DNA from 4 places in the Microbispora sp. H10949 genome. Region 3 is predicted to be linked to each of the others. Evidence: riboswitches for the same ligand, from Rfam matches in the RefSeq annotation. Region 3 holds a riboswitch; each other region holds the start of a gene.
What was found. A riboswitch is a leader RNA that binds a small molecule or an ion and turns the genes downstream of it on or off. The one in region 3 is predicted to bind cyclic di-AMP.

Region 1 (7,533 bases), 340 kb from region 3:
GTGGCGCCGGCCGCCGCCTGCTCTAGCGGAAGGCGGCCGCGTTGCGCCGCGCCCAGTCCGAGAACGGGCGCGGCGCGCGGCCGAGCACCCGCTCGACCTCCGGGCTGACCCGCCGTTCGCCGGGGGTCGGATCGCCGAGGATGGCCAGGGTGCCGTCGGCCACCTCCTCAGGCATGAACGCCGCCATCATCGCGCGTGCCTCGTCGCGGCTCTGCTCGGCGAACCGTACGGGCTCGCCGAGCGCGTCGCCGAGCGCGGCGGCGATCTGACGCGGAGAGACCCGCTCCGGCCCGGTGAGCTCGTAGACCCGGCCGTCGTGGCCGGGCTCCCGCAGGGCAGCCGCCGCGACCTCGGCGATGTCGCCGGGATCGATGACGGGCAGCGCGACGTCTCCGAACGGGGCGGTCACCGTGCGGCGCAGGCGGACGGACTCCGCCCAGGCGAAGGCGTTGGAGGCGAAGCCGCCCGGCCGCAGGATCGTCCACTCCAGCCCCGAGTTCCTGACCTCGCTCTCGTCCTCCAGCGCCCGCATGCCGTGACCCGGGGAGAGCGGGCGCGTCCCGGCGGACTGGGAGGACAGCAGGACGACCCGGCGCACCCCGGCTTCCGCGGCGGTGCGGAGGATCGGCCGCACGTTCCCGCCCAGGGCCAGGTAGTCGCCGGGCGTCACCAGGAACAGCGCGTCCGCCCCCTCCAGCGCGGGGCGCAGCCCGGCGGGATCGGCCAGGTCCGCGCTGACCGCACGGACGCCTTCGGGCACATCGGCGGACGAGACGCGGCGGGCGACGGCGGTGACGTCCTCGCCCGCCTCCGCCAGGAGCCGGACCAGGACCCGGCCGACGTTCCCGGTGGCTCCCGTTACGACGATCATGATGATCTCCCTCAATTTAGTTAGTTGGCTGACTCAGAGAGAACCGTAGCACGGGACGCGCCTATAGTCAGTCAGGTGACTGACTCGACCGTTTCCCGCGCGGGGGCCGCGAGCGCCAAGCGGCGGCGGCTCACGGCGGCCGCCGCCGAGGTGGTGCACCGGCAGGGCGCCGAGCGCACCACCATCGCCGACATCGCCCGCGCCGCCGGCGTCCCGGTGGGCAACGTGTACTACTACTTCAAGACCAAGGACGAGCTGGTCGCCGCCGCGCTGGACGAACACGCCCGGCATCTCGCGGAGCTCACCGGACGGCTGGAGCGGCTGCCCGATCCGCGTGAGCGCCTCAAAGGGCTGGTGGAGACCTGGATCGGGCAGCGCGACGTCGCGGCGCGATGGGGCTGCCCGACCGGCACGCTCGCCGCCGAGCTGGACAAGCGCGGTGAGGGCGGGCTGGACGCGGAGGCGGGGAGGGTGATCCGGCTGCTGCTCGACTGGGCCGAGCGCCAGTTCCGCGAGCTGGGCCTGCCCGAGCCCGACGGGCTCGCGCTGACCCTGGTGAGCGCCTATCAGGGCATGTCGCTGCTGGCCAACGCGCTGCGCGATCCCGAGATCATGAAGCGTGAGGGCGACCGGCTGCTCGGCTGGCTCGGCTCACTGCCCGGCTGAGCCGGCCCCGCTCCGGGACAGGAGCGTGGTCAGGGCCGTCGTCCGCGCGTCGTCCCAGCCGGCCGGCGGCGCGATCCGCGCCCAGGCGGCGGCCACCTCGCCGTCGTAGTCGTGCCCGTGGCCGGGCGGTGCGTCGAGGGAGAACACCAGATCCGCGGTGACCTGCCAGAACGTGACGAACGGATACCAGCGGATCCAGGGCAGCACGTCGCCGCCGCGCCGTTCCTCCAGCCAGTCCGGGCGGCCGAGGATCAGTCGCGGGGTCCACCACACGATCGGATCGGAGGGATGCTGGAGATAGACCACCCGCGACCCGTCCCAGGAGGCGGGCGCGGGCAGGTCCTCGGGCCCGTTGGCGAAGCGCACGGTCTCGCCGTCCCGGTAGACGGGCAGCACCTCCCGGCTGCCCGGGTCGCGGCCGTCCACGAACCGCCGCCACAGCGGGCTGCTGTCGGGCGGCCCGACGAAAAGCGCGCCGTCGGTGCGCTCGCGCAGGTCGCGGTCGTCGCGGAACGCCGACTCCGCGCCGAACGCCCCGAGGCTCTCCCCGAACACCAGCAGCCGGGGCCGGTGACCGGCGGGCAGCCGCGACCACCGGGCGTACACCTGGCCGAACAGCTCGCGCCCGGCCGCCGTGACGCGCTCGCGGTCCACCAGGAAGGACAGCCAGCTCGGCAGGTAGGAGTACTGCATCGAGACCAGCGCGGTGTCCCCGCCGTACATGAACTCCAGGGCGGCGGCGGCCTGGGGGTCCACCCAGCCCGTGCCGGTCGTCGTGATCACGCACAGCACCGCCCGGCGGAACGCGCCGGTCCGGTCGAGCTCCCGTACGGCGAGGGCGGCCCGCTCGCGGGCGGTCACGGCGGAGTCGAGCCCCGCGTAGACCCGGACCGGCGGGAGCGCGGGCCGCCCGGTGAAACCGCTGAGTTCCCCGACGGTAGGGGCGCCTGCGACGAACGCCCGGCCCTCCAGGCCGAGCGACGCGAAGGAGACCAGGGAGGAGGGGCCGCCCGAGACGGCGGCGGACCGGGGCCGCGAGGTGCCGGGCGCGGTCTCGCTGTTGATCGCCGCGAAGCTGTTGTCGGCCCCTCTGAGCAGGGCCTCGGTGAGGATCCCGTCGGTCAGCAGGACGGCCAGCACGCCGACGCCGAGCGTCGCGGCCAGCCGCGCCGCCGTGGCGGGGATCCACCTGCCGAGCACGCCTCCGAGCGCCCGGGCGGCGACGCGCAGCGCCCTGGCGGCGGCCAGCAGGAGCAGGAACACCGCCGCCGCGACGAACGGCACGCCGAGATAGCCGAGCCGTTCCGGCGGGCGCAGCCCCATCAGCGGGTAGATGGCCCTCTGGGCGCGTACGCCGAGGACCAGCGACGCGGCGCCCAGCCCGCAGCCGAACGTCGCGACCAGACGGCGGACCCGCCGCCGTCCCGTACGGTGCCACCCCTCGCGCCATCCCGCGCACCGGGCCCCGGCATACCGCCGGACGACCGGGGCGGCGCTCCGGCGGGCCAGGGTGCCGGCGGTCACGCCGGCCAGGTATCCGGTCGCGGTCAGCACGCCCGCGATGATCCCCTGCAGCGGCCACGAGCGGGGCAGCAGCGACGGCGTGAGGGACAGGCAGAAGAAGATCGCGGCGAACAGGATCCCGGCCGTGTCCAGCGCTCCGCCGAGCCGTACCCGCCCCTCCCGCATCAGGCCCCCGATTCACCGCCTGTCCGCCGAACTCGCGGAGCAGGCAGGCTATCAAGTCACCGGCAGGTCACGGTCCCGCCCCCTGCACGGCCTCATCCCCAGTGGTCGCCCCAGCCCCACAGGTTGGGCCCGAGCGCCGCGGCGGGGTCGTCGTGGTACACGCCGAACCTGCCGCGGAAGAACAGCATCGGCCGCTGCTCCGGATGGACGGGTTCGAGTTCTCGGACGAGGCCGATCACCACGTCGTGGTCTCCGGCCACGTGCACCTCCCGGACCTCGCCGTGGACGCGCAGCAGCACGTCCCGCAGGGCGGGCGTGCCCCAGCGGGACAGGTCCCAGGCGAGCCCGGCGAACTTGTCGCCGTTGCTCGATCCGAACCTGGCGCACACGTCGACCTGCTCCTCGCCGAGGACGTTGACGCAGAAGCGGCCGGACTTCCTGATCCGCGGCCAGGCGCGGCCCTTGTGGTCGGCGCAGAAGAGCACGAGCGGTGGTTCGAGCGACACCGACGCGAACGACTGGCAGGCGAACCCCACCGGATCGCCGTCGTCGAGACCCGTGACCACGGTCACGCCGGTCGCGAACATCCCGAGCGCGCGCCGGAACTCCGCGGGCGACGGCGGCGGCGCGTCTCCGGAGCCGGGGTCGCCGAGGCCGGGGCCGGCGGAAGCTGCGGTCATGGGTTCACCTCTCGCGTGCGGTCCGGTGGCTCCGGTGTGCGTGCCTCTGGTGCGGCTCTGGTCCGGTGACTCAGCGCTCAGGTCACGAACTTACAAACCCCCTCGGCGCCGCGCCGCACGGGATCCCGTCCAACGGGGCACCCTGCATGACGAGTCTTCCCAGGTAAAAACAGGTTTTGTCAGGTTTACACCATTGTTGAGCTGTATGTACCTTTAGGTGCCACGGCATGGGTACCGGTGACATCCGCGTCGCCTCCGTTGCCGTGTCGTTGCCCGGACCGTGCGCTCTTCTGTGCGCGCGGCCGCCGAGTCCGCGTTCCGCGGAGCCGGGGACCCACTTCTCGGGGTGAATCGGCGCGCAGACCCCCAGATGCGCCCGTAGGGCACTTCCTGCCCGAACCCGTCAGCTAACCCGGTAGGCGGCATGGAAGCAAGGAGCTCAACCGCGTCATGCCCACCATCAGGTTCTCTCCCGCCGGGCGGCCCTCCGCCCGCCGCCTGCGCGCCGCCCTCGCCGCGGCGGCACTCGCGGTCACGGCCGGCACGGCCACCCTCACCGCCGCCACGCTCGTCGCCACCGCGGCCGCGCCCGCTCCCGCCTACGCGAACCCGCACACGTACGGCCAGGACGTCTCCGGCTACGAGGCCGACCACGACTGGATCAACAGCCGGGCGCAGTTCGGCTTCATCAAGGCGACCGAAGGCCTGGACTGGGTCGACTCGTCCTTCCCCCGGCACTGGCGGGAGCTGGACAAGAAGGGGATCGTCCGCGGCGTCTACCACTACGGCCACCCCTCCAACGACCCGATCGCCGAGGCCGACCACTTCCTCCGCGTGGTGAACGCGCAGCCGGGCAAGCCCGGCGACATCCTCGTCCTCGACCTGGAGACCGCCGACGGCCAGTCGGTGCAGCGCGTCAACGCCTGGGCCAGGAAATGGCTGGAGTACGTGACCGCCAAGACCGGCGTCCGGCCGATGTTCTACAGCGGCTGGAACTTCGCCGACAAGTACGGCCGCGGCCTGGGCGACTATCCGCTGTGGGTGGCCCACTACAGCCGGAACCCGGGCGACATCACCCCGCCGGCCGACTGGAAGAGCTGGGCGATCCACCAGTACACCGACTCGCCGATCGACCAGAACGTCTCCGCGCTGAGCCCTCTCGAGCTGCGCGCCCTCGGCCGCCACTGAGGCTCCGTGGTCCCGGGGCGGGCGCCGCCCGCCCCGGGACCATCCTCAGTCCGATTTCACACTATTTCCGACCACTTCAGACCACCGCGCCCGATCCGTCGCGGGCCACGGGCCGGCGACGCGGAGCGGCGGGTGCGGGCGGCGGTTGACCGGCGCGCCTCTCCAGCTCGATCGCCGCCGGCCCCGCCACGAACGACGACGACAGCGTGCCCGCCACGATGCCGATCAGCAGGGCGATCGCGAAGTCGCGCAGCGAGTCGCCGCCGAACACCGCCAGCGCCGCCAGGATGAACAGCGCGCCGAGCCCCGTGTTCACCGTACGCGGCACGGTCTGCAGGATCGCCGTGTTCACCACCCGCCCGAAGGGCGTCCCCCGTGACACCGGCCACAGCTCGCGGACCCGGTCGAAGAGCACGACCTTGTCGTTGACCGAGTACCCGATGATCGTCAGCATCGCGGCGAGGAAGACGCCGTCGATCGGCTTGCCCAGCCAGGCGAACGTGCCCACGACGACGGCCGCGTCCACGAACAGCGCCACCACGGCGGCGGCGCCGAACGTCCACCGGAACCGGAACGCCAGGTAGGCGAGCTGGGCCGCGAGCGCGACGCCGAGCGCGATGAGCGCGTTGCGGCGCAGCTCCGCGCCCAGGCTCGGCCCGACGAGCTCGTCGCGCTGCTTGGTGACCTCCCCGACGCGCCGGTCCAGGGCCTCCTCGACGCGGACGACGTCGTCGGCGGTGATCTGCCCGGTCCGTACGGAGATCGCGTCGTCCGACCGCTGCACGACGGCCGTGGGGAACCCGGCGTCCGACACCGCCCGCCGGGCCGCGGCGACGTCGACCGGCCCGCTCGTGCCGAACTCCACGATCCGCCCGCCGGTGAACTCGACGCCGTAGTTCAGGCCGCGGGTGACCAGCCCCGCGCCCACCAGCACGAGCAGCCCGGCCGCGACGGCGAGCCAGCGCCGCCCCGCCCGCATCAGGTCGGGGTTCCGCCGGGTCAGCCAGGTCCTGACCCGTCCGATCGAGCCGAGGCCCGACACCCCCGGGCCGAACCTGCCGATCAGGGCGGCGGCGAGCACCCGGGTGATCAGCATGGCCGAGATCAGCGAGGCGAGCACGCCGATCGCCAGCGTCACGCCGAAGCCCTTCACCGGCCCCGACGCCAGCCAGAACAGCAGCCCGGCGGCGAGCAGGGTGGTGATGTTGGAGTCGGCGACCGCGCTCCAGGCTTTCTTGAACCCCCGGTCCAGGGCGGCCTTGAGGCCCCGGCGGGGCGCCGCGCCGTACTCCTCCCTGGCCCGTTCGAAGACCAGTACGTTGGCGTCCACGGCCATGCCGATCGCCAGGACGAACCCGGCGAGGCCGGGCAGCGTGAGCGTGGCGCCCATCGCCACCAGTCCCGCGTACGAGATCAGCCCGTAGCAGGCCAGCGCGACCGCGGCCAGCAGGCCCACCAGGCGGTAGACGAGGCCGATGAACACCGCGGTGAGGATCACCCCGGCGACGCCCGCCTTGGCGCTCGCCGCGATCGCGTCGGCGCCGAGGGTCGGGCCGACCGTACGCTGCTCGACCAGCTCCAAGGGCACCGGGAGCGACCCGCCCTTGACGAGCACGGCGAGGTTCTGCGCCTCCTCGGCGGAGAACGACCCGGTGATCTGGGTGGTGCCGCCGGGGATGCCCGCCCCGCAGGTCACGGTCTCGTTCACCTGGGGCGAGGAGATGATCTCGTTGTCGAGCACGATGGCGACCCTGCGCCTGGGATCGCCGATCGGCTCGCAGGCCGCCTTGCCGGTCAGCTCCCGCCAGGGGCCCGCCTCCCGGAAGTCGATCGTCACGAACCAGCCGGGCCCGAGCTGGGGGTCGGTGCCGGCGGCGGCGTCGGTGACGCCGGCCCCGCTGAGGGCGACCGGCCCGAGCTTCAGCTTCTGGCCGCTCTCGTCGGCGATCGCGTCCTTGTCGCCGTCCCCGGCCGGGCCGAGCACCGGGTGGAAGTTGAGCTGGGCGGTCTTGCCGATGACCTCGGCGGCCTCGCGCGGGTCGAGCACGCCGGGCAGTTCCACGATGATCCGCTTCTCGCCGGAGCGGACCAGGGTGGGTTCGACGACTCCGAGGGCGTCCGCACGGCGCCGGAGCACGTCGAGGGCACGGTCGGTGGCGTCGGCGTCCGCCCTGACCGTGGGGGAGTCCTTCGTCTCGAAGACGAGCTGGGTGCCGCCGCGCAGGTCGAGCCCGAGGCGCGGGGCCATGGTGAGGGCGAGCAGCAGTGAGGTGGCGATGACGGCGAGCGCCGCCACCGCGCGCCACAAAGGCGCACGTGACATTGTGCCTCCACAGGCAGGTACGAGGAGAGAAGAGGGCCTCAGTACGCCGTGGAGGGAGGAGCCCGCGCGGCCGTCGTGCGGCGCGGGCGCTGGGCGGGACGATCGTCGTGATCCGG
Region 2 (7,533 bases), on a different contig from region 3:
AGCCAGCGGGCGAGCCACGAGCGCGACGACATCGCCCTGCTGGTGGCCCGTGTGCGTGAGCTCGACCCGGACGAGGTGGCGACCTGCCCCCTGCCCGCCGACCCGAAGTTCGTCTCCCAGGCCCGCCGGTTCGTCCGGGTCACCCTCGCCGCCTGGGGGCTGAGCAGCCTGGTGGACAGCACCCAGCTCATCGTCAGCGAACTGGTCACCAATGCGCTCAAGCACGGCTGGCCGCCGATCGAGCTGCGGCTGCTGCGCTGCCGCACACTGGTGGTCGAGGTCGCCGACGGCTCCCCCTCCAGCCCCGCCCCGCGTACGGCCACCCCCGACGAGGACACCGGCCGCGGCCTCCAGCTGATCAAGCGCTTCGCCTATCGCTGGGGCACCCGGCCCACCCCGTACGGCAAGATCGTCTGGGTCGAGCAGCATCTTCCGTGACCGGCCGCCTCCTCGCGGGCGGGCGGGCATGACTGATCGCCGGGAGGAGTTACGGTCGAATCGGGGAGCTCGTGGCGAGGAGGGGACATGATCGACATCCGGGACGCGTACCGCAGGGCGCTCGACGGTTTCGGCGACCGCCTCCATCTCGTCCGCCCCGGACAGTGGGACCTGCCGACGCCGTGCGTCGACTGGGACGTCCGGGGGCTGGTGAACCACCTGGTGACCGAGAACCTGTGGGCTCCCGAACTGCTGTCGGGCCGCACGGCCGCCGAGGTGGGCGACGCGTTCGAGGGCGACGTGCTCGGCGACGACCCGGTGAAGGCGTTCGAGGCGTCCGCGCAGGGCGCCGTCCAGGCGGTGTACGCCGAGGGCGCCCTCACGAGCGTGGCTCATCTGTCCTTCGGCGACGTGCCGGGCGAGGAGTACATCACCGAGCTGTTCGCGGACGCGCTGATCCACACCTGGGACCTCGCGCGGGCCGTCGGCGGTCCGGAACGGCTCGACCCCGACCTCGTCGCGTCCTGCGCCGAATGGTTCGCCAAGGCGTGGGACGGCTACCGCGAGGCGGGCGTGATCGGGGACGAGCGCGACGTCCCGGCCGGCGCCGACCAGCAGACCAAGCTGCTCGCGGCGTGGGGCAGAACCCCCTGAGACGGCCCCGGAACCGGGCTATCGCCCCGTAGGACGCTTGCCGTGGTTGGCCTTCTTCTTCCTGCGGGCCTTCGACTTGCGTGCGCGTCTGCCCATCGCGGCCGCCTTCCCTGGAGTACGGGTTTCGCCCACTGTCCCCCCGCGGGCGGGCGGCGGCAAGTACCCGCACCCCGGCTCAGCGCTCCTGTACGTATGTGTGCATAATCTGTTGGAATCTGTTTAAAGGAGTGGCGGATGCTGGCCCAGCAACGGCAGCAGGCGATCCTGGAGAGAGTCCGCAGGTCCGGCGGGGTCCGGGTCGCGCAACTCGTGCGTGAGCTCGGGGTGTCGGACATGACGATCCGCCGCGACCTGGAGGTCCTGGCGGAGCGCGGCCTGATCGTTAAGGTGCACGGCGGGGCCACCGCCACCGGCGCCGGCTCCACCGAGGAGCCGGGCTTCGCGGCCAAGTCGATGCGGCAGCAGGCCGAGAAGGAGGCCGTCGCCCGCTGCGCGGCCCCGCTCGTACGGCCGGGAAGCTCCGTCGCGCTCTCGGCCGGCACGACGACCTGGACGCTGGCCCACCACCTGGTGGACGTGCCCGAGCTGACCGTGATCACCAACTCCGTCCAGGTGGCCGACGTCTTCCACCGGGCGGGACGGCCCGACCAGACCGTGGTGCTCGTGGGCGGCGTGCGGACGCCGTCCGACGCGCTGGTCGGCCCGGTCGCGGTCGCGGCCGTCCGCTCCCTGAACGTCGACATCCTCATGCTCGGCGTGCACGGCATGAGCGTCCGGGCCGGTTTCACCACCCCCAACCTGCTGGAGGCGGAGACCGACCGCGCCCTGATCGCCGCCGCCCAGCGGCTCGTCGTCCTGGCCGACCACACCAAGTGGGGGACCGTCGGCATCAGCACGATCGCGGCCCTCGGCGAGGCCGACGTGGTCGTGAGCGACACGGGCCTGCCCGAGGACGCCCGCGCCGTGCTGTCGGAGCACGCCGGCGAGCTCCTCCTCGCGGATCCGTCCGGCGAGGCGCCCCTGAAGACCGCCTCCGTGTGACGCCGCCGCGACGCCGGAGAAGAGCCCTGTGAAGCTGGAGATCGCACCGTGAAGCGCACCATCGCTCATCTGGCCGACGGCCGGGAGCTGATCTATTTCGACCGCCGCGACGACGCCGACCACGACGTGGCCGACCCCCGGGATCTGCCCGCGCGCCCCCTCGCGTCCGAGTTGCGTCACGACCCGCTCATGGACGAGTGGGTGGCCGTCGCCCGGCACCGCCAGACCCGCACCCACCTGCCGTCCGCCCAGGAGTGCCCGCTCTGCCCCGGGCATCCCGGCTCGGAGATCCCCTCGCCGTACGAGGTGGCGGTGTTCGAGAACCGCTTCCCGTCGTTCAGCTTCAACACCGGCGCGTACGAGCAGGTGGGCGGGCTGAGCGAGGTGCGGCCGGGGACCGGGCGCTGCGAGGTCGTCTGCTTCACCTCCGACCACGACGCCTCCTTCAGCTCCCTCGGCGACGAGCGGGCCGCGCTGGTCGTCGAGGCGTGGGCCGACCGCACGGCCGAACTGTCCGCGCTGCCCGGCGTGGAGCAGGTCTTCTGCTTCGAGAACCGCGGCGCCGAGATCGGCATCACGCTGCCGCACCCGCATGGGCAGATCTACGCCTATCCGTACGTCACGCCGCGTACCCGGCAGATGCTGGAGACCGCCGCCCGGCACCGCGGCGGCAACCTGTTCGCGGACGTCCTGGCGGCCGAGCGGAAGGGGCCCCGCGTCGTGGCCGCCAACGAGCACTGGACGGCCTTCGTCCCGGCCGCCGCCCGGTACCCCTTCGAGGTGCACCTCTACCCGCACCGCCGGGTGCCGGACATCCCGGCGCTGTCGGCGGAGGAGCGGGCCGCCTTCGCGCCGCTGTACATCGACGTGCTGCGCCGCCTGGACGGGCTGTTCGGCGTCGTCATGCCGTACGTCGCGGCCTGGCACCAGGCTCCGGTCACCTACCGCCGGGATCTGGCCTACCTGCACCTCCAGGTCTTCACGATCCGGCGGGCGGCGGACAAGCTGAAGTACCTCGCCGGATCGGAGTCGGCGATGGGCGCCTTCGTCAACGACGTGCTGCCGGAGGAGGCCGCCCGCATGCTGCGCGAGGTGGTAACGGACTGATCTCCGTACGGTTGCGACTTGGGGTGGCAGTCACCATTTCTTTACCACTAGTATCCCTGGCACCACCGGTTACAGCCGGTGCCGCCTAATCCCGGGCGCCTCGCCCGGGAGCCGGGGACCCATTCACGCCTCTGGGGTAAAGGCACGTCGCTGCCCGGGCTCCTCCAGCCCGCACCCGTCAGCTAACCCGGTCGGCAGATGGAGAGGAGTGGGCTCTGCCCCGCGCGTTCCCCCTGGCCGCCGGTGTGTTGACCGCCGCGGCCCTCGTTCTCGGCACGGCCGCCGGGGGCGCCGCCGCCCCCAAGCCGACGGAGAGGCAGCTCAAGAAGCAGCTCGCCGGCCTGCAGAAGAAGGTCGACCGGCTCATCTCCGACTACAACGCCAAGCGGGTCGCGCTCGCCAGAGCGCGGGACGACGAGGCGGCGGCGCGCGCCCGCGTGACCAGGGCGGAAACCGACTACATGGCGACCCTCGACGAGGTCCGGGAGTTCGTCGGGCTGCGGTACCAGACCGACAGCGTGCGGGTCCTGCCCAACCTGACCGTCTCCGCGGTGGCGTACCAGCTCAAGGAGGAACAGGCCGCGAGGCTCGCGCGGGTCGACGAGGTCCGCACCGAACGGCAGAAGGCCGCCGAGGCGGCGAAGGCGCTCACCGCGTCGCTGAAGTCGCAGGCCGCGGAGGTCGCCGGTCGGCGCCGGGAGGCCGAGAAGCTCATCGACGACATCAAGGACAAGATCGACCGCCTGGTCCCGATCGCTCCGGGCCGGAGGGGCAGCGGGTCGTGGGCGCCCGAACTGCCGGCGGGCGCGGACAACATCACGCCCCGGATGCGGCTCATGCGCTCGGAGGTGGAGGAGCACTTCGATCTGAGCTTCCCGGTCGGCTGCTACCGGGCCGAGAACAGCGGTGAGCACCCCCTCGGCCGGGCCTGCGACTTCATGATGAGCTCGGGCGGCGCCATGCCCTCGGCCCAGATGAAGGCGCTCGGCGACAGCCTGGCCGCCTGGGCCATCAAGAACGGCCCGAAGCTCGGCGTGATGTACGTCATCTGGCAGCAGCGCATCTACAACCTCGGCCACCCGGGCTGGCGCCCCATGTCCGACCGGGGCGGCGTCACCGCCAACCACTACGACCACGTCCACATCTCGATGTACTGAGCAGGAGCTTCGAGGGCCGGCGGCCTCGCCGAGCGAGGCGGCCGGCCCGTTCCGCGTCAGGCGGGGATCTGCTTCTCGTTCCAGGTGTAGTAGATGTAGGTGCTGCCGGGCCCGGTCATCGTGCCGTAGACCTGCCACCAGCTGTTGGTGCCGGGCGAGAAGCGGAAGACCTTGTCGCCGGGCCGGTCGTCCACGAACACGGTCGTGGACCCGTCGGAGGAGTGGATCTGTACCTCGATCGTGAACGTCTCGGTGTCCGGGATGTCGAGGCAGACCTCGTGCGTGTACGCCGACGGACCGGCGATGTTGTAGTTACGGCCGTCCACCGACGGCCGCTGGACGTTGGTGGGGACGTAGCTGGTCCGGGCGTAGGTGTACCCGCCCGTGGAGCAGTCGACCGCGGAGGCGGACGCGGGACCGACGCCGGTGAGCGTGGCGCCGAGGACGCCGGTGGCGACGGCGAGAACGGAGATCGTGCGCTTCATGCCTCTCCTCATCCGTGCAGCGACCCTCCAACCAAAATGGTTGAAGGCTGAACTGATTCTGACTCGATCATGCTGTTTGGACAAGTACAGGCAAAGGTTCGTCCACGCCCGAGTCAAGCGGGTCGCGAGAGCGCGCCCCCTCTCCTGCGCCTGGAAGGCGGGCCGTCCGGCGGGGCGGAAATGAAGTGGTCGCACCCCGGGGGCCAGGGGGAGGATGTCCGGATGACCGACACACGTACCGATCCTCCGCTCGCCGCGGGCGAGCGCGAGATGCTGCGCGCCTTCCTCGACTTCCACCGCCAGACGCTGGCCGTGAAGTGCGAGGGCCTCGCCGAGGAACAGCTACGGCTGCGCTCCGTCCCGCCGTCGTCCCTGTCGCTGCTCGGCATCGTGCGGCACATGGCCGACGTCGAGCGGAGCTGGTTCCGGCGGCGGCTCGCCGGCGAGGACCTCGAAGGCATCTACTACACCGACGACGATCCGGACGGCGAGTTCGACAACGTGGACACGGCGTCCGCCGAGGAGGCCTTCGCCACCTGGCGCGCGGAGATCGAGCACGCGCGGGCGGCGGAGGCGGCCTGCGCCGATCTGGACGCGACGACGAAGGCGGCCCGGCAGGGCGTCCACCACTCACTGCGCTGGATCATGGTCCACATGATCGAGGAGTACGCGCGGCACAACGGCCACGCCGACCTGCTGCGCGAGCGCATCGACGGGGCGACGGGCGAGTAGGGACCCCGTCCCTCACCCGCCGGGCCGGGCCCGCCCGGCCCGGCCCAACCCGATCAGCCCGGTTCAGCCCCGCTCAGCCCGAGATGCGGACGGGGTTCACCAGGTCGGCGTAGATGAGAAGGCCGCCCATGACGACGAGCAGGGCCGCCATGACGTACGTCAGGGGGAGCGCCTTGGCGACGTCCACGTAGCCCGGCATGGGCCGCCGGCGCACCCGGGCGAAGGCCCGCTTGACTCCCTCCCACAGGCCGCCGGCGATGTGGCCGCCGTCCAGCGGCAGCAGGGGGACGAGGTTGAACATGCCGACCGCGAGGTTCAGCCCGGCCAGCAGGCTGATGAACACCTCGATCTTGCTGTCGATGGGGATGTCCGACGCGGCGATCTCACCGCCGATGCGGCCGGCGCCGACGATCCCGATCGGCCCGTTCGGGTCGCGCTTCTCCCCCGAGAACGCCGCGTTCCACACGCCGACCATCTTCTTGGGGATGTTGACCATGGCCGCGGCGGTCCGCTTGGTCAGGTCCCACATCTGCCCGACGACGTAGCCGGGGCCCTGCTTCTCCACGACGATCGTCGGGCTGACGCCGAGGAAGCCGACGTTCCTGTCCACCTTGTCGGGGTCGGTCTGCGAGGGCATGTCCTGCGCGATCAGGTCGACGTCCACCGTCGTGGTCCGGCCGTCGCGCTCGATGCCGAGCGTCGTCGCCCCGGCGCCGTGCGACCGGATCTGCCGGGTGGCCGCCTCCCAGCTGGCGACCGGAGTGCCGCCGACGGCGACGATCCGGTCCCCCGGCCGCAGCCCCGCCTTCGCCGCGGGCGTCAGCGGGTCGCCGGACGCGCAGTCCCGGTGCGCGGCCTCGGCCGCCGGGATAGCGCACTTGGACACCGAGGAGACGACCGGTTTCGTCGTCCGCACGCCGAAGCCCATCATCACGACCGCGAAGAGCACGAACGCCAGCACGAAGTTCATCGCGGGCCCGCCGGTCATGATGATGACCTTCTGCCACCAGGGCTTGCGGAAGAAGACGCGGTTCTCGTCACCCGGCCGGATCTCCTCCGAGGCGACCGCCCTGGCGTTCTCGATGAGGCCCTGCCAGGGGCCCGTCGAGACGCTGCGCAGCTTGCCGGGGTCGTCGGAGGGACGCGGCGGGAGCATGCCGACCATGCGGATGTAGCCGCCCAGCGGGATCCACTTCACGCCGTACTCGGTCTCGCCGCGCCGCCGCGACCACAGCGTCGGCCCGAAGCCGACCATGTACTGCGTCACGCGGACGCCGAACAGCTTGGCCGGGACGAGGTGCCCGATCTCGTGCAGCGCGATGGAGAGCAGCAGACCAACGAAGACGATCACGAATCCGGCCACGATGAGCCAGCTCATCAGCGCGTACCTCCGAGTCGGAGAAGATGCCGTGGCAGTCGTCGCACCCTCCGAGAGTAGCCCACCGGAACAAGGGAGAGACCTGCTCCGGCGAACCGGCGCGTTGCCCATACATGGCCGAACCTGGACACTCCGTTGACAGTACGCAATGGGTCGATCACCCTTTGAGAGACCGTCCAGAGGGGAGCGTCTTGATCCGGATCCTGGTGGCCGAACACCTTCCGTTGGTACGGCGAGGCCTGGTCGCATCTCTCGAAGGGGAGAGCGACCTCACGGTGGTCGCGGACGTCGGTTCGGCCGAGGACATCGTGCCGGCCGCCCTCGACGTACTGCCGGACGCCGCCGTCATCGACGCGGACCTGCCGGGGGCGGACGGGCCGAGCCTGGCCGCGCGGCTCGTCGAGAAGGTGCCCAGATGCCGGGTGATGCTGCTGTCGGCCCAGCCGAACCCCGGCCACCTCAAGCGGGCCTTCGCGGCGGGAGCCCTGGGCTACCTGAGCATCGAGGTGTGCCCCGAGCAGCTCGCCGACGGGATACGGCG
Region 3 (7,533 bases):
TGCGAGGCCGGCAGGTTGTCCACGTCCGCATCGCCTACGCCGCGGACGTACTCGATGCCGCCGAGAACCTGGTCAAGCCGTTGCGGGCGCTCGGCCCGATGAGTGACACCCTCGGCGTACTGCCCTACACGGAAGCCGGGTCCATCTACGCCGATCCACCCTTTCCCGGATTCATCGAGGCCGGCACCACCTTGCTCGGCGAGCTCGACACCACGGCCGTACGCACCATCCTCGATCTGGCCCCACCCCACGCGCCGCTGCCGCACATCTTCGAACTGCGTCACCTCGGCGGCCGACTTGCCCTCCCGCCGACCGTCGCCAACGCCGTGGGCCACCGAGACGCGCGCTACCTGTTCAACGTGGTCTCCCGGCTGGAACGAGCCGACATCACCGAAATCCGGCCGGCGCACAAACGCATGCTCGAAGCGCTCGCCCCGTGGAGCACCGGCGGCCGCCTTCTGAACTTCATGAACGGCGAGGACGCCGCCAAGGAGGTGCGCTCAGCTTACGAGCGCGAGGACTACCAGCGCCTTACCGAAATCAAGGCCGTCTACGATCCTGAAAACACTTTCCGGCTCAATCACAACATCCCACCTGCCAAGCCGTGAACCCCGCATAGCGCGACCGCGTTGGCGACGAGACCCTGACCCGCCCCCGCCCCAACCGAAACCGGGCGATGTCCTCCACCCGCCGCAACGCCCGCACCATCAGCCGTCTTCTCGCTTCGCGGTACGCCGGGTACCTTGCTGGTTCGCTAACCTTCCCACCAGATCCACAGGTAAGGTACGCGCGGTTGTAAGTGAAAGGCTCGCGGTGAACGACTCGGTCAAACCTCCGGGGGCGGGGCGGACACGGCGGCGCGGCGCCTCCTTGGAGGAGGCGATCCTGCGCGCCGCGGTGGACGAGATGCTCGAATCGGGGTACGCCGGGCTGACCATGGACAAGGTCGCCACCCGCGCCGGCACCAACAAGAACGCCATCTACCGCCGCTGGCCCAGCCGTCTCGCGCTCGGCATCGCCGCCTACCGGCAACTGGTCACGGCGGTGCAACCGCCCGACACCGGCGACGTGCGCGGCGACGTCCTGGAGATGCTGCGCCGGGCCAACCGCCACTGGAGCTCCCCCCTCGGCGCGATCCTGCGCGAGCTGATATCGGCCGCCGGCGGCGCGCAGGAGTTCCTCACGCAGTTGCCGGAGCAGTCCGGCGACGCCGCGGCCGCCGCCTGGCTGACGATCCTGGGGCGGGCGGTCGCGCGCGGCGAGGCGTCCCCCGAGGCGCTCCATCCCCGCGTCGCCACGGTGGCCGTCGTCCTGCTGCGCAACGAGTTCGTCGTACGCGGGGTGCCCACCGCGCCCGACGACGTCCTCGTCGAGATCGTCGACGAGGTGTACCTGCCTCTGGTGCGAGGCCGCGGCACCGCGCACCATGGCGGGGACGACGGGTGACGACCGAAGGGCGGTGCCGATGTCCGGCGCGCAGTTGTACGACACCATCGGTGCCGCCTACACGGTGACACGGCGCACCGAACCGCGCATCGCTGAGCGGATATGGGCCGCGCTCGGCGATGCCCGGACCATCCTGAACGTCGGGGCGGGGACCGGGTCCTACGAACCCCCCGACCGCCATGTGCTCGCGGTGGAACCGTCGGCGCTCATGCGTTCGCAGCGCCCTCCGGACGCGGCGCCGTGCCTGGCCGGGTCTGCCGAGAACCTGCCGTTCGCCGACCGGTCCTTCGACGCCGCGATGGCTGTCTCCTCCGTTCATCACTGGCAGGACCCGATCGCCGGCCTGCGCGAGATGCGGCGGGTCGCGCGCCGGGTGGTGGTGTTCACGCACGACACCAGTGACGCCGGATGGCTTCGCCGGTTCTGGCTCACCCGCGACTACCTGCCTGAGGTCGCGGACCTCCGCACCGGCCGGCCTTCGGTGACCGAGTTGGCCGGTGCGATCGGTGCCCGGATGGAGCCGGTGCTCATTCCGTGGGACTGCGCCGACGGCTTCTTCGAGGCGTACTGGCGCCGGCCGGAGGCGTACCTGGACGAGAACGTCCGTCGCGGGATATCGGTCTGGGCCAGGGTCGGGCCGGATGCCGAGCGGCGTGCGGTGCACAGCCTCCGTGACGACCTCGCATCCGGCCGGTGGGCCGAGCGCAACCGAGAACTCCTCGATCTCGAGGCGGCCGAGCTTGGCCTTCGCCTGCTGGTCGCTTGAACCTCCGCAGTCTCCAGCCCGTGAGAACAGCCACCACGTCGGCGGCGACGCGGCGAGTCGGGGTGTCGGTAAGACTCGTGCAGCTTCTTCGCGGACCCGCTCAGATCGGTCAACGGCGCACCCGATAGCGCAGGTGAAGCACCCGGTTGCCCTGAATCACCACGTCAGGATCCTCCAACAGGTGCTGCGCGTGGATCGACCCGAAGTAGCGCTTGCCGGACCCGAACACGACGGGTACGACGTCCATGCGCACCTCGTCGATCAGGCCTGCGGCAAGCACCTGGCCACCGACGTCGCCGGCGGCGACCTCGATCAAGCGGTCACCCGCGAGCTCCTGCGCCTTGGCCACGGCTGCCTCGACGCCGTCGACGAAGTGAAACGGCGCCTGGGGGTCCCAGCCCTCGGGCATCGGCCGGTGCGACACGACGACAACGTGGTCGATGCCGCTCGGCGGCTTGCCGTCCCAGCCGTCCGTCAGGTCGAAGACGTGGCGGCCGACGATCGTGACTCCGATTTGGTCCCAGTACGCCCGGGTGTAGTCGTAGGACGTCTGCGACACCTTCAGCTCGCCGCTCTCGTCCAATGGGACGTCACCGCTGGACAACCAGTCGAACAGCGGCCCGGGCTGGTCATTCTCGTCCGCGACGAAGCCGTCCACCGACACCGAGCTGTACATGACCACCTTGCCCACGGGGCTCTCCTCTGCTTTGGGGTGCCCCAAATTAGCGTGTCGTGAGCTGTCACTCTTGTAAGAAATCAATCGGCCGGCAGCGGCCAGCCGTCCATCACGTGGCCGGGATGTTCGCGCAGGAACCGCCGCCGGACTTCGACGTACCGGGTCGGCGTGAGCCCGGTGAACGCCCGGAACTCGTGGCCGAAGTGGGCCTGGTCGAAGTAGCCCGCGCCACCGGCGAGGTGGCCCCAGTCGATCGGTCCGGCGGGGTCGATCGCGAACACGGTGGCGGCGAAGCGGTAGGTGCGGGCCAGCCGCTTCGGCGTGACGCCGATGAGCTCCTTGAACCGCTGCGTCAGATGGGTGCTGCTGACACCCGCTGCCACGCGCAGGTCGCCGATCGCCACCGCCCCGCTGGTCGCCGCGATGACGCTGCTCGTATGGCGGACCAGTCCCAGGCCGGTGGTCTCGGACAGCCGTCGCATCAGCTCCTCCTCGAGCAGCGTCAGCATCTCGTGCGGTCCGCCCGCCGTGGCCAGCCGGTCTCGCAGCTCGGCGACGGCGGGCCGGCCCCAAACCTGCTCTACCGTCACCGGCCGGTCACACAGCTCGGCCGCGGGCATCGGCAGGAACGGCGCCAGCCCCCACGGCTTGACGTGCACGCCGACGGACCGGGTCCGGAGTGGGTAGCCGAACTCCAAGGCGCGGGTGGGCATGGTGACCACGCAGCCGTCGGCGTACTCGGCCGTCTCGATGTCGGTGCCGGCGCGGATGCGGAACGGCGCCCCGAGGTTGACGATGAGCAACGCCGCCGGCATCGGCGGCAACGTCAGCCGGGCGTACGGCGGCGCACCCTCCAGGTAGTAAAGGTCGTCGATCAGCCTGTCCAGCGGAGGTCGCGGCACTCTGGACACGTACTCCACGTCGACAGTATCGCCGACGCCCCGCCGGCATCGAGCGCCGAGACGGTCCAGCCGCGCTGCCGCCGGAACGGGTGAGCGTCCGGCGTTACGCAGTCGGCAGGTCGGTACGACTCCTCGTGTCGGCACCGACGTCGGACATGGTGAAGTAGGCGGCGCTCTCCGCGTCCGCCGTGAGTTCGGGGTCGGGAGCGGTGGCGAGCTGACGCGCGATGCGGGTACGAAGCAGCGAGCGCACCTCGGCCAGATTGACGATCTGGGGAGCGAACCCGCGCGGGTCCAATCCCAGCCGCACCATGTCGATCGGCGGCCGCAGCAGGTCGGGGGCGACATTCGCGAGGAACGGGTCGATGGCTCGGTTGGCCATCTCGATGCTCCATCCACGATCGATGACCAGCGCCGGGTACGGCTCGCGGTCTCCACCAGGCTGACGTGACGGACTGAGACGTCGGCGGCGATGTCTGGCGCCTTGCGACGGGCTGATCGCGGAGGCGTGGGAGATCATCGAGCCGGTGGCGCAGGCAGCCGCCAATCCGACGTGGTGGGAACCCGCTGGTCACTGACCCGGCCACAAGCCGAGAGCCGCGGTCGTGAACACGAGACCCCGGTCATAAGGGCTCGGGTTCGCCGCGGCTCTGAGGCTTCTTGGTCGAGTATTCCTACGGGGATCTCGTCAGGAGGCGAGTTCGGCGGGGTAGACCGGGTAGCCGTACCCGGCGACCTGCCAGGTGGGGCGGGTGCGGGCCTCGACGGCCCCGTTCCCGGTGTTGCCCTCGACGGTGCGGATCGTGCCGTTGCCGTTGTCCCTGACGACGAAGCCGACGTGCTGGATGTCGCCGATCTTCTTGCTGCCGCTCCAGCTGAAGAACACCACGGCCCCGGGCTTGGGCGTACGGCCCCAGCGGCCGTGGTCGGCGAACCAGCGGGCGTGCTCCACGGTGTAGGCGTCGGAACCCATGACCGGCTGGATGCCGAGCTGCTGGCCGACCCAGGAGACGAACATGTCGCACCAGGGGGCGTTCTCGTACTCTTCCAGCGCCCCGCCGTCCCGCGCGAGGGTCTCGCGGGCGCGCGGGCTGGTCATGTACCACTCCTGGAACTTGGTCCCGCCGCCGTCGGCGTCCTCGCTGATGCCGACCTGGCTCGCGGCCAGCTTGATGACGTCCTGGGGGCCGACCTTGGGCAGCCGGGCGGCGATCTCGGTCAGGGACGGCGCGGCTACGGCGGCCGTGCCCTTGCCGGCCGCCGGGTTGTCCGCCGCCTGCGCGGCGGGCGGGGCGATCGCCACGGCCGAGGCGAGGACTCCGCCGGCGAGGGCCGTGCGCAGACAGGTCGTGAGGGCGTGCATGATGGGCGGACTCCCTTTGCTTCCATGCTGCCGACCGGGTTAGCTGACGGGTTCGGGCTGGAAGTCGCCCTACGGCAGGTATGCCGATTCACCCCAGGAAGAGGTTGGGTCCCCGGCTCCGCTCGCGCGGATTAGGCAGCCGAACGGCAGGCCGAGATCGGCCGGCCGCGTCGGTGTGAGGTGGGCTTTCTTGACCACTGAGATGAGCAAGTGGGCCCCGAGTTGCCCAAAACGTAATAGACACGTCCAAACCAGTCAAGTCATGACAAGTCGGGTTTTACCTGGTGAGATGCCGGGCGGGCGGGGGCAAAGAACGGGTCCGCCCGCCCCGCCGGGGTTGCCGCGTTCCCCTTCTTCTCCTCTGCTCACACCTCTGTTCGCTCACAGCGAACGCGCCTCGCTGACCTGGGGGGAGGCCGAACCACGTGCTGGTGGCATGGCTGAGCGCCTGGGGTGAAGTACACGCGGCCCCGTGACCTTCGAGGTGCGCGTTGGCATCGATCGACCGCACCAGTCGGGAGTCGCCCGGCTACACCACGCCGGACCGGATGGCGGCCAAGATCCGCACAACCACCTGCCGTTGTGCGAGCAGTACTACAAGTCGCGCCGGGCAGCGCTGTTCACGCCGGTGTACGCCGCCGCCCGCGCGCGGGGACGAGGCGGCGCGGCGCCGCCGGCTCGGAGATGACCATCGTCTTCATGGCGTCACCCCGGGCGGTGCGGTCAATCGCAGGACGGGTACGGCCATGGGCCGTTCAGGTAGTTGAACATGGCGTTCCAGCTGTAGTACCAGTCCTCCGTGTCGGACTGGCACGCGATGAAGTTGTAACCGAAACTGCCCGAGCCGTCGTCGGGGTAATTGGTGAAGAGCGTGCTGTGGAAGACCAGAAACCATTTCGCCCTGTTGCCGTTGTGTGCCCAGCACAGGGCTTTCAGGGTCTGGTCGCCCATGATGCCGGCCTCCTCCAGGTGTTGGAGAGCCGGCCATATTTCAGTCAGATCCCTGGGACGGTCCCAGCCGGCGATGGGCAGAAAATCTCCGCTGTTCGGTTCGAGGACGGCGACCCGGTTTCCCGCGGTGAGCCAGTAGTAGCCGTTGCCGTCGGTCGTGGCGCAGGAGATTCCGTTGGCCCAGTGGTCTTTCTCTTCTTGACCGAAGTCTCCGCGGTCGATCCGGCCGAGCCCGGCCCACGTCTCCGTCAGTCTCGACGGCGACCAGGTGAGAGAGTCTCCGTAGCCGTTCGTTCTCGCGCAGTACGGGCCGTTGAACAGCCACCACATTCCGGTGCGGGGGACGAAGGTGCACGTGTCCAGCCCGCTGTCGAACTCCGCATGGCCCTGGAGGCAGGGCCATCCGTAGGTACTCCGGAAATCCCGGGGGTTGACGTGCATGGAGTTCCCGTCGTACTCGGTGGAGAAGTAGATCGACGACACCGAGGACTCGTCCGGATTCGAATTGGTGGCGGTGAAGGCCCAACGCTTGTTGTAGAGGCTGATGGAGTTGACAGTCCACCACCGCAGGCCGTTCACGGTGGCCGGGGGGTCCCATCCTCCCGGGGGGACGTAGCCCTCGTCCGGCTCCGGCATCACGGTAGGATCGGGGATATATCCCACCAGTTTGACCCTTCCGTCTGATACGCCGTTCGACACCACCTTGATCGACTCCGCCTCGGCGTCGATATAGATACTTATCGCCTCGAAGAGCGGCGCGAGTTCTTCGATCGCCTCCATGGACGCGTTCAGAAGCTGATCGAAGAGCTTCTCCATGCCGTCGATCCAGATGACCGCCTGTTTGCTCAAGTGAATGGTGTAGCGAAGGCCGTCCAATTCGGTGTAGACGTCTCCGCTGATGTCGGCATTCCCGGTGTCGGCCCTGCGAGGACGCGGGCGGTGCACGAGCGTTCCATCGACAGGTTGATCGGGAAGCGGCATGGCGTCTCCTCCAGGACCGTCACGGACGTGCGCTCGGCAGCGCGCGAGATACGACAAATCACACGGCTGTCATTACATCGAGTTTATGAGCGGTGATGCGCCTGTACAAGGGTTCTGCGACAGGCGGCCGAGTCTCCGCAAAATCCCACCGGGCGTCTCACTCCATGACCTCGACGTTTCCGCTGCTCAGAGATATGCGCTGGATTTTCGGCGGATACCGCACCGACCCGAGGCCCGAAATTACGTCTTCCGGCATCTCATTACCGGCCTGATATGCACGCCCGCAACCGGGCATCGTCACAGACCGGGCCAATCCCGCGATCCTCATGCGTCCCAATGGTTCTCGCCGAAAAAACAACGCTGAGCGGCGACGGCCCAGCTCATAGGGGAAATCACGTCGCGCTGGATTCCTTCTCATGTTCCCGCGGCATTCGCGTGACGGTCACGG
Region 4 (7,533 bases), on a different contig from region 3:
GCGTAGGTGGGCTTCTGCGTGGAGGGGTTGAGGAAGATGTCCCGCGGCGCGTTCTGGGCGTTGGCGCCGCTGTTGGCGCCACTGTTGGCGTCGCCGCTGTTGTTCCTCGCCGGCATGGTGAACATGCCGCCGTTGCCCAGCGGCATGAAGCCGCTCGTGCCGCCGGGCTCCTGGCCGGCGGCCCCCTGCTTGCCGCCCGCCTGGCCCGCGCCCTGCGGAGCCCCGGCCGCCTGGCCGGTGTTCGCCTGGCCCGCGTTCCGCGGGCCTCCGGCCGCCGGGCCGCGCATGCCCTGAGCGCCGGCCTCGTCGTCCGGCTTGGTGAACGGGGTGACCTTCGCGCCCTTGTCCAGGATCTCCAGCGCCTTGGACGCGACGAAGTCGGGCTCCTCCGGGTGGTTCATCGCCATCGCGGCGATCTTCTTGCCGGGCGACAGCTGCTCCTTGGCGGCCATCGGGCTCTGGTCGGCGGGCGCCGGCCCCGACAGGAGAGCCGCGGCGAGTACGGCAGTAGCTATAGGCATGAGTATTTCCCCCGAATATTGGTGGACGGTACAAGAACGAAGGTAAGCGGCTGATGCCGGGCGTTCACGGACCTGACACTCAGTGTCCGGTCAAATAAGAGAATCGGCCGCTTCAGGACATAGGCCGCACCCCGCGCGGAGAATCGGGAGCGAAAAGGGATGGAAACGAATCCGGGGGCGCGCCGCATGCGGCACACCCCCGGAGAACACCGTCCTGGACGGCGGCCGGTCACCTCGGCATGAGGACCTTGTCGACCAGGTAGACGGTCGCATTGGAGGTGGCGAGGTTCCCGCAGGTCACGGCGGCGTCGTTGACCTTGAGGCTGGGCGCCGCGCCCGAGACGGTGAGCTTGCGGCCCTCCAGGCTGGTCAGCTCGCCCTTCAGGTCCGCGGGCGCCTTCCGTCCCTTGACCACGTGGTAGGCCAGCAGCCCCCGCAGCGACTTGCGGTTGGTCAGCAACTGGTCGAGCTGGTTCTTCGGGATCTTGCCGAACGCCTCGTTGGTGGGCGCGAACACGGTGATGTCCTGGGCGGAGTTGAGCGTCTCCGCGAGCCCGGCCTTCTTCACCACACGGGCCAGCGTGGAGAGCGACGGAATGTCGGAGAGCGCGGCGCCCACCGGCACCTTGGCCAGTTCGGCGGGACTGCCCTTGCCCGAGGCCGGGAGCGAGGCGCAGGCGGGCCCGACCGGCGACGCGGCCGCCGAGGCCGAGGGCGTCGCGGAGGCTCCCTCGCTCGGCTCGGCGCTGGTGGTGGGGGTCTCGGTGGTCATGTCAGTGGCGGTCTCGTTGACCGCGACCGGGGCCGCGGAGTCGCCGCCCTGGCTACCGCACGCCGCGGACATCGACAGCGCCGCGGTCAGCGCGGCAAAGGCGAGCAGACGGGTTTTCATGATGGTGCTTCCTTAGTCGTGGAAAGGTCGTTGCTGGGTGGCGGGCCGGGCGCGCGGGCCTGTCCGTCAGGCCGTCTCGGGCGCGTTGTTCACCAGCCGCGCGGCCGCTGCTGCTGCCGGGGGCGCTGGATGACCTTCTTCCGCCCGTGGACCGGCGGGAACGACCTGGTCTTCTGCACTCCCTGCGCGGAGTGGAAGGTGAACGGCTTCGGCGCCTCGCCCGGCTTGCCGGGCGCCGACGCCGGCTGGAACACGACGTCGCGCGTCTTGGGATCGATCAGCGGGATGATCGAGGTGTTCGATCCCGACGGGCTGACGTTCTCCGCGCCGCCGGCCTTCTCCCCCGGCCTGACGACGTCGCCGTCCGCGTCCGGCCCGGCGTCCGCACCGGGATCACGCGGCACGTCCGGGGCGCTCCCCGGAGCGGAGTCCGCGCCGGCGTCGCCCCGCTCGCCCGCCGTCCCGCCGGGCGCCATCCACGGCGGCGCCTGCGGAAGCATGAACGGAGACTCCCCGTCCTGCGGCGCCCCGCCGGGCGTGAGAGCGAATGGTCCCGCCGGCCGCCACGACGGCGTGGCGTCGTTCGTGTCCGCGGTGGCCGTCGTCCCGGTCGGAGCCGGGTCCGGCGGCACGACGGCCGGCCCGGAGAGGAGGGCGGCGGCCAGTACGGCAGTGCAGAGAGGCATGAGACTCCCCCGAGGTCATGGATGGTACGAGCACGACGGTAAGCGCCGCACCAGGGAGTGATCACGCATCCCACGACCAATGTCCGGTCAAGCATGGTGATCGGGCGCTTCACCCGCAAAGGTCCCATCACGCCTGCAAGCGGCCCGCCTGACGGGCGCCGCAGCGGCGTGGAACATACGGGTTCGGCGCCCCGCGGAAACGCCGGGGAAACGGCACGGAGATCAGGCGCCCAAGGGATCGCCCTTTTCCTGGATTCCCATCCCGAGTGCCGGCGGGACGAAGGGGTATGCGCGGGCCCATGAGTGACAAGCGCGAATCCGAGGAACCGAAGGTCGGCGACGAGGTGACCTGGAAGAGCCACGGCGGGACCGCCGAAGGCAAGGTCGAGAAGAAGATCACCGAACGGACCGAGGAGGCCGGCCGCACCGTGGCCGCGTCTCCGGAGGAACCGCAGTACAAGGTGCGCAGTGAGAAGAGCGGCGGCTCGGCGGTGCACAAGCCCTCGGCGCTGCACCCGAAGAAGTGACGCCCGAAGAAGTGAGCCCGGAAGAAGTGAGCCCGGAGAAGTGACGCCGCCGGGGTCCTGCGCCGGGCGGGCCGGAGGCCGCGCCCGGCGCGTCACGCACCCGCTCTAGCTGAGCGTCTTCTTCCAGTGGAAGCCGCCGGGCAGGTTCACCGTGAGGGTGCGACGCCCGTCCGCCGTCTTGGTCACGCGGAAGGCGCGACCGCCGTAGCTGTGGCCCACACCGCCGCGCGACAGGTTGAGTCTGAAAGGCCCCATCTTGATTGACTTACGGTAGCTCCAGCCCATCGTTTCCCTCCGTGTTTTCCGTGCCCCCGCGACTACCCACAGAAGCGATCAGCACACGCGCTCGCACAGAGGTGCATGTCGGGACGCACCGCCGCCGTCCTCGCCGTACAACTCCTGGTCACAGGGTGGGAACCTTTGTCCGGTGCAATGACGAGACGGCGGCTGGGACCGTGTAAAAACGATGCCTATGGCTAAGGATGGGGACGAGGAGCCGATCGCGGACGACCTGGAGGCCGTCACGTCCGCCGTGCTCACCGCGTCGCGGGTGCTCGTCGCGATCTCCGCACGCTCCCTCGCCTCCGCGGAGGACAGAGTCACACTGCCGCAGTTCCGGATGCTGCTGGTGGTCGGGCAGGGAGAGACAAAACTGGTCACGCTGGCCGAGAGACTCGGCGTGAATCCCTCGACCGCGATGCGGATGGCGGACCGCCTCGCCGCCGCCGGGCTGCTGAAGCGCGAGGTGAACCCGCAGAACCGGCGGGAGACGCTGCTGCGGCTGACCGACGTCGGCTCGCGCATCGTGGACGAGGTCACTGCCCGGCGCAAGGCGGAGATCGCGGCGATACTCGCCCGGATGCCCGCTCCCCGGCGTCAGGCTCTGATCACCGCCATGCGCGAGTTCACCGACGCGGCCGGCGAACCGCCCACGACCGTCTCGTTCCCGCTCGGCTGGCCCGATCCGTCCTCCTGACCCGATGCCTGAACGGACCTGGTGATCCGGTACGCCCGCCGGAAGCCGGCCGGGTTCGCGGCGGCGGCGCACTCGCCGGGTACGCGGTCGTCACGCGGACTCAGCATCCGGAGGCGGCGCACTCCCCCGGGATGAGGCCGCCGGAGCCACCGGCCGTCGAGGGCGTGTCGTCGCCTCCGCCGGAGCCGGTGCCCGCGCCGCCCTTCGTGTCACCGCCCGCCTTTCCGGCCGGCCCGGTCTTCACCTGGCCCGTGCCGCCGGGCGCCTGACCGGTGGACCCACCGGCGCCGGAGCCGGTGCCCGTGCCGTCTCCGGCGGGCGCCTGCGCGGAGCCTCCGGAGCCGCCGTCCGCGCCACCACCCTCGGCGTCGCCCGCCGAGCCGTCATCCGCGCCGTCCTCGGCGCCGGTCCCGGAGTCCGGTCCCGCCTCGGCGGGATCACCGGCGCCGTTCTCCTGCGCCGGTGCCGTCTGCTGCCCGGCACCGCCCGCGGAGGGGCCCGGGTCCGTGGCGCCGCGCAACGCGAAACCCGCACCCGCCGCCGCGAGCACGGCGACCAGGATCACGGCGACGATGACGAAGGGCTTCCTGCTCTTCGCGCCGGACGGCTCGTCGCTGGAGAGGATCTCCTGACGAAACTGATCATCCTGGCTCGTCTGTGAGGGGACGCGCCCGTACATGTGAGACAACTCCCAGCGGTCGTATCGGGGGAAAGCTCCACGGCTTCCGCGGGTGGCTGCCCACCCTAGCCGCGCGAGTCACCGAATTTCACAGACACCCGCAAACGATCTCAAACTCCCAGAGTGTTCCCAGGCGCCTCTCCGGCCGGTCAGCCGAAATAGGGGAGGTGGAACGGCTCCTGCGCCGCGGCGGGGCCGGACACCCCGGCTCCCACGACCTCCTGGCCGCGTCGCTCGCCGCCGTGCCCCTCCCGCCGCGGGCCACCCATGCGGTGCCGTCCGCCGGACGTCGCCGCCGCGGCGGCCCTGAAGCGCAGACCCGTCACCGCGGTCGACACGAGCGCGAACAGCAGCCCGGCCGGCAGGACGGCGTCGCTCGGCGAGAAGACCGTGCCCGGCGGCTGCCCGTGACCCGCGGCCATGCTCCGCGTGGCCGACGCCGCCGCCCCCTGCCCCACTGCCCCCTGCACCACCGCCCCCTGGACCGCTGCGTCCGCCGCCACGGGCTGGACGGTGACGGTCACCTTCGGGATCACCTTGACCTTGCGCGGCAGGCCGTACCCGACGATCTTGCTGGAGTCGCGCACCTTGCGCTTGAGCCAGACGCCGTCGACATTGCCCTCGATCGTGTGGACCTTGCCGCCGACGACCTTCTCGACGATGCCGACGTGGTCGATGTCCTTGATGCGCTTCGACCCCGACCAGTCGAAGAAGACCACGGCCCCCGGTTCCGGCTTGCGGCTCCAGGCGCCCTGCTGCTCGAACCACTTGGCGTGCCGGGTGGTCAGCGCGAACTCGCCGACGTGGTCCCGCACGCCCGCCCGGTTGGCCGCCCACGAGACGAACATGTCGCACCAGGGAGCCGCCTTGAAGTCGGAGTCCATGGCGATGTTGTCGGCGTACCACTCGCCGAACTTGGTCGGCTTCCCGGGCCGTTCCCGGTAGCCGAGTTCCGGGCGTACGGCGTCGAGCAACTGCTGTGCTATCGGATCGGTAGAAATCGAAGGCTCCTATGGCGCGCGTCAGAACATGACGAACCCGCCGCCGGGCACGACGGCATGCGGGCATGACCGTCACGCCGACCGTCACGCCGGCGGACGCACCGGCGGACACGGCCGCGGCGGTCCCCGGGCGGGCGGGGTCGGACGGGATTCAGAAACGGGAGATGTGGCAGCCCGTCACGGGCGCGCCGTCACCCCGGAAGCCTGGAGACGTTCCAGGGCGGGCATGTGGTCCGGCGACGGAGGCCGGACCGGGTGGGCAGGTGGAGCGGACACTCCACGCGCTCTCCTCTCCTTGGCCGCCTACCGGGTTAGCTGACGGGTTCGGGCCAGGAGTAGCCCTACCGGATGGTCCGGATTCACCCCAGAAGAGACGTGGGTCCCCGGTTCCCGGGTTCGATGACATCCGGGATTCGGCGGTCGCCGGTCGTCCTCGGGTTGAGGACCACGCACCGGCGTACTGACCGGAAGCATAGTAGATCACGAGAAGGACACGACCGAAAAACCGGCAAACAGGTCCATTTCTGCACCTTCTGCACCATGCTTCCGCAGGTCCTCGCACTGACGGCACCTAATCGTGATATGCGCCACATCGTCCGGTACGGGCCCGTCTGGCACTCGGGCTCCCATAAAGCACGATGGCGGGGCGTGAGCGGGCTCGGGCCCTCTCACGCCCCGTCGATCCGGCCGGCCCCGCCGCGTCGGACCGCTGGCGTCGGACCGCAGGCGGCGGGCTGCCGCGCCGGCTACCACTCACCGCCCGGTGCGCCGACTCCTCTCCGCCGGCCGTGCTCGTGCTGCCGGTAGTTGGCCGCGAACGCGAGCGCGCCGAGGCCGAACAGGAAGATCACCGCTCCGGTGACCACGTTGTTCCAGATGGTCGCGGTGGTCGCCGGCTGGCCTCTGATCACCCACGGCGCGATGATCGCCCAGACGCCGAGCACCGGTGTCACCCAGCTCACGCCGTACGTCCGGCCGAACGCGGAGGCGCAGCTCAGCGCGAGCGCCGTGACGACCAGCCCGACGATCAGGTTGTTGACCGTCAGGCCGCCGAACCCGGTGAATCCCACGATCCACGGCGAGATGGCGAGGTAGAGGCCGGCGAGGAGCGTCACCGCGTCCATGACCTGCGCCGGGGCGGTCGATCCCGCCCGGTCGTACGTCTGGCGCAGCTCCGTGACGTCCGGGCGTCGAGCCAGACCTGGTTGCACCATGATGTGTCACCTCTTCTCCCAGGTGGCCGGGGGCCCGAGACCCCTCTCTTGCATCATGCAACCGGGGACGGCGCGGAGGGGAGACCGCGAGACGCGCGGATTGCAGATGAAGTACATCTGTCAGGCAGATGGCGCCGCCGCCGTCAGGGCTTCCGCCGTGTTGACGATCGAGACGTGGCTGTAGGCCTGGGGGAAGTTGCCCACCTGGCGGCGGCGGGTGGGGTCGTACTCCTCCGCCAGCAGGCCGACGTCGTTGCGCAGGGACAGCAGCCGCTCGAACAGCGCCCGCGCCCGCCTGCGCCGGCCCAGCAGGGCGAGCGCGTGCGCGAGCCAGAAGGAGCAGGGGACGAAGACCCCCTCCCCGCCCGGCAGCCGGTCCACCCCGTCGGCCTCCGGCCGGTAGCGCAGCACGAATCCGTCCTCCGTGAGCTCGCGGCACACGGCGTCCACGGTCCCCGTCAGGCGGGGGTCGTCCAGCGGCAGGAAGCCGAGCCGGGGGATCAGCAGCAGCGCGGCGTCCAGCCCCCTGGAGCCGTAGAACTGGGTGAAGGTGTTGCGGCCGGGGTCGTACCCGTGGGCGCACACGTCCCGGTGGATCTCCTCCCGCAGGGCGCGCCAGCGGCCCACCGGGCCGTCGAGCCCCTGCCGCTCCACCGAGGCGACCATCCGGTCCGCGGCCACCCACGCGAGGACCTTCGCGTGCACGAACGGGCGGCGCGGCCCGCGCACCTCCCAGAGCCCGTTGCCCGGCTCGCGCCACGCGCCCTCGAGATAGTCCATGAACGCGCGCTGCAGGTCCCAGGCGTCCTCCTCCGGCCCCAGCCCCGCCTGTCTGGCCTGGTAGAGGCAGTCGATCACCTCGCCGTACACGTCGAGCTGGAACTGCCGGGCGGCGGCGTTGCCGACCCGCACCGGCCGGGACCCCTCGTATCCCGGCAGCCGGTCGAGGGTCCGCTCGGGCATCCGGCGGCCGCCGTCGATCGTGTACATGATCTGCAGGTCGGCCGGGTCTCCGGCGACGGCCCGCAGCAGCCAGT

Region 1: it holds a riboswitch for cyclic di-AMP, as region 3 does, so the genes downstream of both, HHX40_RS15925 (glycoside hydrolase family 25 protein) here and HHX40_RS14290 (CHAP domain-containing protein) in region 3, are expected to answer to the same signal.
Region 2: it holds a riboswitch for cyclic di-AMP, as region 3 does, so the genes downstream of both, HHX40_RS19125 (hypothetical protein) here and HHX40_RS14290 (CHAP domain-containing protein) in region 3, are expected to answer to the same signal.
Region 4: it holds a riboswitch for cyclic di-AMP, as region 3 does, so the genes downstream of both, HHX40_RS10110 (CHAP domain-containing protein) here and HHX40_RS14290 (CHAP domain-containing protein) in region 3, are expected to answer to the same signal.

What each region holds. Positions count from the first base shown of each region.
Region 1 covers NZ_JABBWZ010000005.1:520,274-527,806, reverse strand. Annotated here, with positions in the region: partial or broken gene HHX40_RS37715 (hypothetical protein) at 1-98, opposite strand, end outside; gene HHX40_RS15945 (NAD(P)H-binding protein) at 23-871, opposite strand; gene HHX40_RS15940 (TetR/AcrR family transcriptional regulator) at 947-1,537, shown strand; gene HHX40_RS15935 (alpha/beta hydrolase) at 1,523-3,226, opposite strand; gene HHX40_RS15930 (flavin reductase family protein) at 3,319-3,906, opposite strand; cyclic di-AMP (ydaO/yuaA leader) riboswitch at 4,200-4,343, shown strand; gene HHX40_RS15925 (glycoside hydrolase family 25 protein) at 4,357-5,094, shown strand; gene secD (protein translocase subunit SecD) at 5,171-7,417, opposite strand; gene HHX40_RS15915 (hypothetical protein) at 7,456-7,533, opposite strand, start outside.
Region 2 covers NZ_JABBWZ010000006.1:579,245-586,777, reverse strand. Annotated here, with positions in the region: gene HHX40_RS19145 (ATP-binding SpoIIE family protein phosphatase) at 1-438, shown strand, start outside; gene HHX40_RS19140 (TIGR03086 family metal-binding protein) at 526-1,092, shown strand; gene HHX40_RS38240 (50S ribosomal protein bL37) at 1,111-1,188, opposite strand; gene HHX40_RS19135 (DeoR/GlpR family DNA-binding transcription regulator) at 1,327-2,133, shown strand; gene galT (galactose-1-phosphate uridylyltransferase) at 2,182-3,240, shown strand; cyclic di-AMP (ydaO/yuaA leader) riboswitch at 3,314-3,451, shown strand; gene HHX40_RS19125 (hypothetical protein) at 3,486-4,397, shown strand; gene HHX40_RS19120 (hypothetical protein) at 4,454-4,882, opposite strand; gene HHX40_RS19115 (DinB family protein) at 5,105-5,614, shown strand; gene HHX40_RS19110 (M50 family metallopeptidase) at 5,688-6,992, opposite strand; gene HHX40_RS19105 (LuxR C-terminal-related transcriptional regulator) at 7,184-7,533, shown strand, end outside.
Region 3 covers NZ_JABBWZ010000005.1:178,269-185,801, reverse strand. Annotated here, with positions in the region: gene HHX40_RS14320 (FAD-binding oxidoreductase) at 1-608, shown strand, start outside; gene HHX40_RS14315 (TetR/AcrR family transcriptional regulator) at 871-1,446, shown strand; gene HHX40_RS14310 (class I SAM-dependent methyltransferase) at 1,466-2,212, shown strand; gene HHX40_RS14305 (dihydrofolate reductase family protein) at 2,322-2,903, opposite strand; gene HHX40_RS37685 (helix-turn-helix domain-containing protein) at 2,969-3,808, opposite strand; gene HHX40_RS14295 (hypothetical protein) at 3,894-4,310, opposite strand; gene HHX40_RS14290 (CHAP domain-containing protein) at 4,479-5,153, opposite strand; cyclic di-AMP (ydaO/yuaA leader) riboswitch at 5,167-5,301, opposite strand; gene HHX40_RS14285 (hypothetical protein) at 5,877-7,085, opposite strand.
Region 4 covers NZ_JABBWZ010000003.1:602,176-609,708, reverse strand. Annotated here, with positions in the region: gene HHX40_RS10145 (hypothetical protein) at 1-521, opposite strand, end outside; gene HHX40_RS10140 (fasciclin domain-containing protein) at 751-1,413, opposite strand; gene HHX40_RS10135 (hypothetical protein) at 1,503-2,099, opposite strand; gene HHX40_RS10130 (DUF2945 domain-containing protein) at 2,399-2,626, shown strand; gene HHX40_RS10125 (DUF4236 domain-containing protein) at 2,732-2,911, opposite strand; gene HHX40_RS10120 (MarR family winged helix-turn-helix transcriptional regulator) at 3,099-3,602, shown strand; gene HHX40_RS10115 (hypothetical protein) at 3,703-4,281, opposite strand; gene HHX40_RS10110 (CHAP domain-containing protein) at 4,431-5,255, opposite strand; cyclic di-AMP (ydaO/yuaA leader) riboswitch at 5,567-5,711, opposite strand; gene HHX40_RS10105 (SPW repeat protein) at 6,029-6,496, opposite strand; gene HHX40_RS10100 (glycoside hydrolase family 15 protein) at 6,617-7,533, opposite strand, start outside.